One region of the Streptomyces sp. GL_141 genome, then DNA from elsewhere that is predicted to be linked to it. Evidence: riboswitches for the same ligand, from Rfam matches in the RefSeq annotation. Region 1 holds a riboswitch; each other region holds the start of a gene.

Region 1 (3,265 bases):
CTGCGCCCCGACAACCGGGCGGTGCTCGTCTACGAGCCGATTGCGGCCGACGACGCCGAAGACACCGAAGAGACCGACGCGAGCGACGAGAACGAGGGGGCGGAGCAGTGAGCGACACCGCAGCCGTCACGATGACCTTCCACCCGCGCCCCGAGGCCGGCGACCCGCAGCCGTGGGCCTTCCCGGCCCCCGAGCGCGGGGCACTGGCCAACGGCCTGACCCTGCTGCGCTGCCACCGCCCGGGCCAGCAGGTGGTCGCGGTCGAGATCAACCTCGCCGCCCCGCTCGACGCGGAGCCCGAGGGCCTCGACGGCGTGGCCACGATCATGGTGCGCGCCCTGTCCGAGGGCACCGACAAGCGCTCCGCCGAGGACTTCGCCGCCGAGCTGGAGCGCTGCGGCGCCACCCTCGACGCGCACGCCGACCACCCCGGCCTGCGGGTCTCCCTGGAGGTCCCGGCCTCCCGCCTGCACAAGGCGCTGGGGCTGGTCGCCGAGGCGCTGCGCTCGCCGGCCTTCGCCGACGCCGAGGTCGACCGCCTGGTGCGCAACCGGCTCGACGAGATCCCGCACGAGAGCGCCAACCCGCAGCGCCGCGCCGCCAAGCAGCTCTCCAAGGAGCTCTTCCCGGCCACCCTGCGGATGTCGCGCCCGCGCCAGGGGACCGAGGAGACGGTCGCCCGCATCGACTCCGCGGCCGTACGCGCCTTCTACGAGGCCCACGTGCGCCCCGCGACCGCCACCGCGGTGGTCGTCGGCGATCTGACCGGCATCGACCTGGACGCCGTCCTGGCCGACACCCTGGGCGCGTGGACCGGTGACACCACCGCCCCGCGCCCGGTCCCGCCGATCACCGCCGACGACACGGGCCGCGTGGTCATCGTGGACCGGCCCGGCGCGGTCCAGACGCAGCTGCTGATCGGCCGCATCGGGGCGGACCGGCACGACCGGGTCTGGGCGCCCCAGGTGCTCGGTACGTACTGCCTGGGCGGCACGCTCACCTCCCGGCTGGACAAGGTGCTGCGCGAGGAGAAGGGGTACACGTACGGCGTGCGCGCCTTCGGACAGGTGCTGCGCTCCACCGCCGACGGCAAGGGCGCCTCGATGCTCGCCATCAGCGGCTCGGTGGACACCCCGAACACCGGCCCGGCCCTGGACGACCTCTGGACGGTGCTGCGCACCCTCGCGGAGGGCGGCCTGACCGACGCCGAACGGGACGTGGCCGTGCAGAACTTGGTGGGGGTGGCCCCGCTGAAGTTCGAGACGGCCGCCTCCGTCGCGGGCACGCTCGCCGACCAGGTCGAGCAGGAGCTGCCGGACGACTATCAGGCGCAGTTGTACGCGCGGCTCGCCGAAACCGGGACGGTGGAGGCCACTTCGGCGGTCGTCAGTGCCTTCCCGGTGGACCGTCTGGTCACGGTCCTGGTCGGCGACGCCTCGCAGATCGAGGAGCCCGTGCGGGCCCTCGGGATCGGCGAAGTGACCGTGGTCACCAACTGATCGTCAGTTGATCTCCGGGTGATCTCCGGGTGGTGTCTGGCGGGCCGTCAACTGGCCCGCCGCTCAAGGGGCTCCGGCGGCTTGTCCGTCGGGGTCCCTTTTGGGTTCATTGTCCGTTTAGTGGTGTGGTTGCTTGTATGTGGTGTGGCGTACGCAACAAAAGGGCGTGTCTGTTTGGCGATTGACTGATGATCCGCCTAGCGTCGGCCGTGCTGTTCGTCAGTTGTAACCGCCGCGACCCCGCGGCACCGGACAGCGATCGCCGAGTCCCCGTCAGGCGCGAGCCTGGGGAGCCGGGGACCCACTTGTGTCCCTGGGGTGAATCGGACCGCCTCGCAAGAGGGGGTCCGTAGGAGACCTTCCTGCTCCGAACCCGTCAGCTAACCCGGTAGGCGAGAGGGAAGGAAAGGATCAGCCCCTTCATGGCGTTTGGCAGTAGTGCCGCCGGCAAGCACCGTGGTTCGAGCCGTATGAGCCGCAGGACCGCCGGCTATGCCGGCATAGCCGCCCTCGCCGCGACCGGCGTCGTCGGCTCCCTGGCCGGCCCCGCGTTCGCCGCGGACCAGTCCCCCTCCATCGAGGACACCGGCAGCCTCAACACCATCGTGGTGGCCGACGAGCTCGCCGGTGACGTCGAGGCCCAGGCCCAGTCCCAGCAGCGGGCCGCAGAGGCCGCCGCCGCCAAGGCGCAGGCCGAGGCCGACGCCAAGCAGCGGGCCGCCGAGGCCAAGGCGAAGGCCGAAGCCCAGGCGAAGGCCGAGCGCGAGGCCGCCGAGCGCGCCGCCCGCGAAGAGGAGCGCAAGCGCCTCAACACCTTCGTGTCGCCGCTCGACAACACCTACGTCAGCACCCAGTACCACGCGGGTGGCGGCATGTGGTCCTCCGGCAGCCACACGGGCATCGACTTCCACGCCGCCTCCGGCACCGAGGTGCACGCCGTGGGCCTCGGCACCGTGGTCGAGGCGGGCTACGGCGGTGCGTACGGCAACAACGTCGTCATCAAGCACGCCGACGGCACGTACACCCAGTACGGCCACATGTCCTCGCTGAGCGTCTCCGTCGGCCAGCAGGTCACCCCGGGCCAGAAGATCGGCCTGTCGGGCTCCACCGGCAACTCCAGCGGCCCGCACCTGCACTTCGAGGCCCGCACCGGCGCCGACTACGGCTCGGACATCAACCCGGTCACGTACCTGCGCTCGCACGGCGTCACCGTCTGACCCGCTGCGCTCCGCACCACACGTCTTCCGCGAAGGCCCCGGCTCTCTGAGAGCCGGGGCCTTCGTCGTGTTTCGGGCTCCGCGTCGTGTGAATGTTTCGTATTTCCGGCCGCTCTCGGAAATTATCGTGTGTTGCAATAGAGTCGCAACGCGCACAGTCATACGAAAAAGGCGGAGGTCCGGTCTTGCGTATTCCCGCGCACACGGTATGCACAGCAATCCGCGACGACATCGTCTCCGGGGTGTTCGGGCCCGGCGCCCGGCTGACCGAGGAGGTGCTGGCCCGCCGGTACGGGGTCTCGCGCGTCCCGGTGCGCGAGGCGCTGCGCACGCTGGAGTCCGAGGGGTTCGTGACCACCCGCCGGCACGCGGGCGCCTGCGTGGCCGAGCCGACCGAGCAGGAGGCCGCCGACCTCCTGGAGCTGCGGATGCTCCTGGAGCCCCTCGCGGCCGCCCGCGCGGCCCGGCGGCGCAGCGAGGCCCACCTCAAGGTGCTGCGCGGCCTGGTCAGACTGGGCCAGGAGCGGGCCAGGAGGGGGCAGGGGGAGG
Region 2 (3,265 bases), 960 kb from region 1:
GGCTGCACGGCCTCCCGGAAGGCCGGGTAGTCCTGCGCGTGCACGGCGTGCAGGGTCAGCCGCATGAGCGTCGACTTGACGACCTCGCGCCCCGTGAAGGCGGCGTCGAGGCCGGCCGGGTCGAAACCGGCGAGCCGGTTCCACAGCGCGAGGTAGGGCGAGGCCGCGTGCTGCGCCTGGAGGGCGACCACCCGGCGGACCCCGTCACCGACGCTCATCTCCTCGCGCCGCAGCAGCAACTGCCGTGCGAGGGTGGAGCGGTTGAGCTCCCTTGCGCTGACCTTCATGCCACGACCGTCCCGTCCCCTGTCGAAACGTGCAGCCTAACCGGCACCTCCGACAGCGCCCCGGATTCAGATGCTGACGCCCTTCGAGCGGAGGTAGGCCAGCGGGTCGATGTCCGAGCCGTACGAGGGCCCGGTGCGGATCTCGAAGTGCAGGTGCGGGCCGGTCGAGTTGCCCGTGGAACCGGAGAGGCCGATGCTCTGGCCGCCGGTGACGCTCTGACCGGACGAGACGGACAGCTGGGAGAGGTGCGCGTACTGGCTGTACTTGCCGTCGGCGTGCCGGATGACCACCTCGTTGCCGTACGAGCCGCTCCACCCGGCGGAGACGACGGTGCCGGCGCCGACCGCCCTGACGGTGGTTCCGGAGCTCGCGCTGAAGTCGACACCGGTGTGGTAGCCGCTGGACCACATGGCGCCGGAGACCCTGTACGCGGTCGACATGCCGCCGCCGACCGGGGCGACCCAGCCGGTCGAGGCCGAGCCGCTCTGCTGCTTGGCGGGCGCCTTCGGGGCGGGCGCGGCGACCGCGTCGGAGGAATCCGACGAATCACCAGAAGTGGAAGAACCGGAAGGATCGGAAGAATCCGAGGAACCGGAGGAAGCGGACTTCTTGGCCGGCTTCGGCGTTTCGGCCGGCGCGGACTTCGACGGCGCGGACTTCGCCGCCGCGGCCGGAGCCGCGCCCTTGGCGCCGAGCGTGAGCTTGAGGCCCGGGTGGATCAGCGACGGGTCGGCGCCGACGGCCTCGCGGTTGTCCGCGTAGAGCTGCTCCCAGCCACCGGTGAGGTGCCGGCTTTCGGCGATCTTGGAGAGGTGGTCGCCCGGCACCACGGTGTAGACGGTGGGGGCGCCCTGCGCGGCGGCCGGCGCGGCCTGGAGCGCGGCGGCGGCCTGCGGGGCCACGGCCTGCGGGGCCTGGACCGGAGCGGCGGCGGGCGCCGCGGCCGGGACGCCCGCGGCGTGGGCGCCGGTGGCGCCGAGCAGCGGAAGCGCGAGGGCCGCGCCACCGGTGCCCGCGACGGCGAACCCGCGGGATATCGAGCGGGACTTGGGACGGCGGTGCTTACCCGTTCCGGACATGTCGAATTCCTCTCCGACGCCTGCGAGGTGAGCTGTCGGGTTCGGACTGGAGATGTCCGGCCGCCCCCGTGCCGGTGAACGGCACATGTACGGCTTCACCCCGAGCTGTCCCGTTGTAAAGATCTCAACCGGAGATCCGGAACAGCGGCTTACCTGGTTCCCCCGCTCCTGCCACGCGCGTGAATAGTCGGGTGCGGTTTCCGGTCGGCGGCAGGATTAGGCGGTCCGTCCGGATCGATCGCGAACGTAATCGAGTCCGGCCGTGCGGAACAAGTCATGAATTCCCCAACGGAATCTTGAAGATGACGGGCCGCCGGAATTCCGGTCACCCTCCGTCCATTCCTCCCCTTCAACAACCGCCCCAGCAAGGCAATTCGCCATTCGTGATCAGCCACTCACGGTCACCGTATGATCTGGCTCACGGGGGTGTGTCCGATCTCGCCTCTCGCTATGGCAAGTTGCCCAGAAGTAGCGTAATTCGGACACCATCAACGACGACGACACGGAGGAGCCCGGTGACCCAGCCGATACCCCAGAGCCCCCACACCGATCTGGCGCCGCAGGAGCCGGCGCTGACCGGAGTGCGCAACTTCCGCGACGTGGGCGGATTGCCGACCACGGACGGTCGACGGGTCAAGTCGGGACGACTGTTCCGAAGCGGACATCTGGCGCATGCCACCGAAAGCGACGCGGAATTCCTCGCGTCGCTCGGACTGCACACCGTCTTCGACTTCCGCAACGGAGCCGACCACGCGCTGGAGGGTCCGGACGTGGAGCTGCCCGGTGTGCGCAACGTCGGCATTCCGCTGTCGGATCCGGCCGACGGCCGGGAGTTCTGGAAGATGGTCCGCGACGGGGACCTGGCGCAGCTCCGCGAGCTCCTGGGCGAGGGCAAGGCCGCCGCTCGGATGTCCCGTTCGTACCGGACGATGATCCGGACCCGTACCGCCGAGCACAGCCGGGTGGTGCACGCGCTCGCCGAGGACAGCGTCCCGGCCCTCATGCACTGCGCCGCCGGGAAGGACCGGGCCGGCCTGTCGATCGCCGTCACCCTGCTCGCGCTGGGCGTCGAACGGGAGGCGATCGTCGCGGACTACCTGGAGTCGAACGCCCCGCACAACCGCTACCGGGTCCGCCGGGGCAGCGATGCGCCCGAGGCCCGCGCCCCCGAGGTGATGGAGCTGCTCGCCCCGCTCTTCGACGCCCGCGCCCCGTATCTGACCACGGCCTTCGACGCCATCGACGAAGAGTGGGGCGGCGTGCAGCGTTACCTCGCCGAGGGCCTCGGGCTCGCGCCCGAGACCCTCGGCAGGCTCCGCGACCGGCTGCTGGACTGACGCCCCACGAGGTGGGCCGTCGCCCGCCGAGCCGCCGGCCCGGCGATTGACTCAGCGGTTGGCGACGGCCTGCCTCACCAGCGTCCTGCCGAAGTCCCACATCAGCGCGCCGCCGCCGTGGGCCTCGTCCATGACCGCGCGGAAGGCGCCGACGAACCGGTCGACGTCCGCCTCGTCCACGATCAGCGGCGGGATCAGCTTGATCACTTCCAGATGGTCCCCGGAGACCTGCGTGAGGATCCGGTGCTTCTGCAGCAGCGGCACCACGACCATCTGCGCGAACAGCCCCTTGCGCGCCGCCTGCAGCATGCTCCAGCGGCTCCGCAGGCCCAGCGAGGACGGCCGGCCGAACTCGATGCCGATCATCAGCCCGCGTCCCCGTACCTCGTGGAGCAGCTCGTACTCGTCCACGAGCGCGGCGAGCCGCCCGCGCAGCAGGTCTCCCATCACGCGGGCATGGGCCACCACCTGCTCGTCCTCCATGACGGAGAGGACGGCGAGCCCGGCCGCCATCGCCTGCGCGTTGGAGCCGAAGCTGGCGGAGTGGACGAGCACCCGGTC
Region 3 (3,265 bases), 3.2 Mb from region 1:
GTCGGAGGCCTCGGACGCGGCGTGCGCCACGGCGAGGGAGACGCCGAGGATGGCGTTGGCGCCGAGGGAGCCCTTGTTCTCGGTGGCGTCCAGGTCGATCATCGCCTGGTCGATCAGGCGCTGCTCGGTGGCGTCGTAGCCGACGAGCTCCGGGCCGAGCTGCTCGATGACGGCGAGGACGGCCTTCTCTACGCCCTTGCCGAAGTAACGGTTGGGGTCACCGTCACGGAGCTCTACGGCTTCGAACGCTCCGGTGGAGGCGCCGGACGGGACTGCAGCACGGCCGGTGCTGCCATCGTCGAGGCCCACCTCGACCTCGACCGTGGGGTTGCCTCGGGAGTCCAGGATTTCCCGGGCTACGACGACGTCGATGGACGGCACGAGCATCTCCTTCTGGGATGTGACGCTGGGTGTGCGGTGGCATGTCAGGCCGTGGGATGGCCTTGCCGCTTAGAGCCTAACCGCCTCCGGGCACTCGGCCAGCCGACCGCCCGGGCCTTGGGACGAAAAAGGGCCTGAATGCCCCTCTTACAGGACATAGGGCCCTTGATCATCGGCGATCCGGAAGGTCCGTCAGGCCGGCCGCGTCCGCACACAGCACCGCCCGGCGCGAAGGGGGTTGCGCGCCGGGCGGTGGAATTACGTGGTGGAGCTACGTGTGGAACTACTGCGCGTCGCGAAAGCGGACACGACCGTTCTCACATGTTTCAGCTGAGGTTCAGCTTCTGACCCGGGTAGATCAGGTCGGCGTCCGAGACGATGTCCTTGTTGAGCTCGAAGAGCTTCTCCCAGCCACCGGACACGTTGTTCGCGTCGGCGATCGCACCCAGCGTGTCGCCGGACTTGACCTCGTAGGAACCGTTGCCCGTCTTGGGGGCTTCGGTCTTCGGTGCGGCCGGGGCGGCCGGACGCTCGGAGCGGGTGGTCGGAGCCTCGACGCGCTTGGTCTCCTTCTTCGACTCGGCCTTCTTCTCCTGCTTCGGCGCCGGCTTCGGCTGGGTCTTCGGCTTGGAGGGGGTCTCCGCCGAGCCGCCGTTGTAGGAGGAGTTCGACAGGCCGACGCCACAGGACGGCCAGGCGCCCTTGCCCTGGCCCTTGAGGACCTTCTCGGCGATGGCTATCTGCTGCGACTTGGAGGCCTGGTTGGCCTGCGCGGCGTACGTCTTGCCGCCGTACGCGGCCCACGTGGAGGACGAGAACTGCAGGCCGCCGTAGTAGCCGTTGCCCGTGTTGATGGACCAGTTGCCGCCGGACTCGCACGCGGCGACGCGGTCCCATTCACCGGCGGTCGCGGCGGAAGCGGTGCCCGCGGCCATCAGCGGCGCGGCCACGGCGACACCGGCGACGCCGGCCAGAGTGACGATGCGGACGGCCTTGGAGCCGCGACGGTGCTTGCCCTTGCCCGAAAGCAGCATGGAGTTCTCCTCACCGACGCCTACGAGGTGAGCTGTCGGGTTCGGGCGAGTGAGTGCCCGGCCGAGCGACCTAGCGCTCGGCTTAACCCCTAGCCGGTTCCGTGACCGTCTCTCAACGGCCGGTTCCGGCGCCTACCTTGGTTCCCCCGCTCCTGCCTTCGGCGCTTTACGCGACGAGTGTTCCCTCCGTCCGCCGGCAGGATTCGGCGATGCGGTCGAAGGAGCCCGCGGTGGCGAGCGATTCAGAAGGTAGACAGGTCTCCCCCCGATGTTCAACGAGGGACATCGGGGGGAAACGGTGCCTACTTGCGCTCCCCGGAAGGGCGTTTGCGCAGGTGAGGGCCGGGTTTGCGGAACCGTCCGGGCCGGACACGCCAGTTGACCTGAAGAGACACATGTCTCACTTACAGAAAACGGACAATCAGCTGGTTCCGGGCGCCTTAAGTGCCCTTATTGATGCGTTAGATCCAGGTTCTGACCGGGCTTGATCAGGTCCGCATCGCCGCCGATGACCTGCTCGTTGGCCTCGTACAGCCCCTTCCAGCCGCCCTTCACTCCGTTGGCGTCCGCGATCGCGACGAGGCTGTCGCCCGCCTTCACGGTGTACGTCGGCTCCGACGCGGCATCAGATGCGGCGGGCGTCTCGACCGCGGCCTGGCCGCGGTGCTTGCCGCCGCCCTCGGCCGCGCCGGGGGTCGCCGGAGCGCTCGGGGCGGCCGAACCGCCGGGTGCGGCCGGAGTCGTCGGGGCCGTGGGATCAACCGGGTTGAGCGGATTTGCCGGGTTCGAGGTATTACCGGGATTCGCCGGGTTCGCCGGGTCCGTCGGGTTCGCCGCGTCCCCCGGGCCGGACGGGGATATCGGAGCCGTCGGGCCCACCGGCACGGTCGGGTCCACCGGCGGCGGCGCCGGAGTCGTGGGGTCCACCGGAGCGACGGGGCCCACCGGGGCGGTGGGGTCCACCGGGCTCGTGGGAGCCGTCGGATCGCCCGGGAGTCCCGGAGGCGGCGCCTGGAGGTCCGGCTCGGGCATGACGGGCAGTTCGCCGGGCACGCCGATCGGATAGTCGGGCAGCGGCGAGTCCGACGGAGCCGGCGCGGCCGGGCCCTTCGGCGTCGGCGCCCCGAAGTCCGTGGACGGCTTGCCCGAGCCGGTGTGCGGCACGGAGTCGTCCGGGCGGGACGGGGCGGGGGTGGCGGATCCGGAACCGCCGGGCAGACCCGGGTCCACCACGGCGGCGGGCGCGTCCTGCGTCAGGCCGGCCTGCACCGCGCACAGCGGCCACGCCACGGGACCCCGGGAGGCCAGGACCCGTTCGGCCACGGCGATCTGCTGGGAGCGGCTGGCGAGGTCGGGGCGCTCGGCGAAGTCGAGCCCGCCGGCGCTCTTCCACTGCTCCTGGCTGAACTGCAGCCCGCCGTAGGTGCCGCCGCCGAAGTTGGCACTCCAGGTGCCACCGCTCTCGCACTCGGCGACCTTGTCCCATGTGGAGGTCTCCGCGGCGCTCGCGCCGGTGGCCGCGAGCAGCGGCAGGGCGAGTGCGGTGCCGGTGACTCCGGCGGTGACGACAAGTGCGGGCACTTGTCGGGGGCGTCTGTGGCGGCCGTTCCCGGAACGCATGAGGCTGCACCTTTCGCATAACGGCGGGGTAACGGCAGAACCTAGCGGCCTTCGAACGCCTGTCACAAGTTTGGGCAGCCAACTGACTTCAGGTCAGGCAGGTTTCAGGTGGTTTGGGTGATCTTTTCGGCAGTGGATTCGGCCATGAAGCGGACCGGGAGCGTCCGCAGTCCCCGCATGATGAGCCCACCGCGCCACCGCAGCTCCCCGGGAGCCACGGCCAGTTCCAG

Evidence for each region. A riboswitch is a leader RNA that binds a small molecule or an ion and turns the genes downstream of it on or off. The one in region 1 is predicted to bind cyclic di-AMP.
Region 2: it holds a riboswitch for cyclic di-AMP, as region 1 does, so the genes downstream of both, AC3IX6_RS04765 (M23 family metallopeptidase) here and AC3IX6_RS08715 (M23 family metallopeptidase) in region 1, are expected to answer to the same signal.
Region 3: it holds a riboswitch for cyclic di-AMP, as region 1 does, so the genes downstream of both, AC3IX6_RS23190 (transglycosylase family protein) here and AC3IX6_RS08715 (M23 family metallopeptidase) in region 1, are expected to answer to the same signal.

Annotation. Positions count from the first base shown of each region.
Region 1 covers NZ_CM174402.1:2,056,803-2,060,067, reverse strand. The annotation lists gene AC3IX6_RS08725 (M16 family metallopeptidase) at 1-111, shown strand, start outside; gene AC3IX6_RS08720 (M16 family metallopeptidase) at 132-1,499, shown strand; cyclic di-AMP (ydaO/yuaA leader) riboswitch at 1,750-1,909, shown strand; gene AC3IX6_RS08715 (M23 family metallopeptidase) at 1,922-2,716, shown strand; gene AC3IX6_RS08710 (GntR family transcriptional regulator) at 2,902-3,265, shown strand, end outside.
Region 2 covers NZ_CM174402.1:1,093,213-1,096,477, forward strand. The annotation lists gene AC3IX6_RS04760 (winged helix DNA-binding domain-containing protein) at 1-287, opposite strand, end outside; gene AC3IX6_RS04765 (M23 family metallopeptidase) at 354-1,367, opposite strand; cyclic di-AMP (ydaO/yuaA leader) riboswitch at 1,370-1,567, opposite strand; gene AC3IX6_RS04770 (tyrosine-protein phosphatase) at 1,883-2,704, shown strand; gene AC3IX6_RS04775 (aspartate aminotransferase family protein) at 2,756-3,265, opposite strand, start outside.
Region 3 covers NZ_CM174402.1:5,214,463-5,217,727, reverse strand. The annotation lists gene eno (phosphopyruvate hydratase) at 1-387, opposite strand, end outside; gene AC3IX6_RS23190 (transglycosylase family protein) at 708-1,415, opposite strand; cyclic di-AMP (ydaO/yuaA leader) riboswitch at 1,418-1,589, opposite strand; gene AC3IX6_RS23185 (LysM peptidoglycan-binding domain-containing protein) at 1,866-2,996, opposite strand; partial or broken gene AC3IX6_RS23180 (cytochrome P450) at 3,140-3,265, opposite strand, start outside.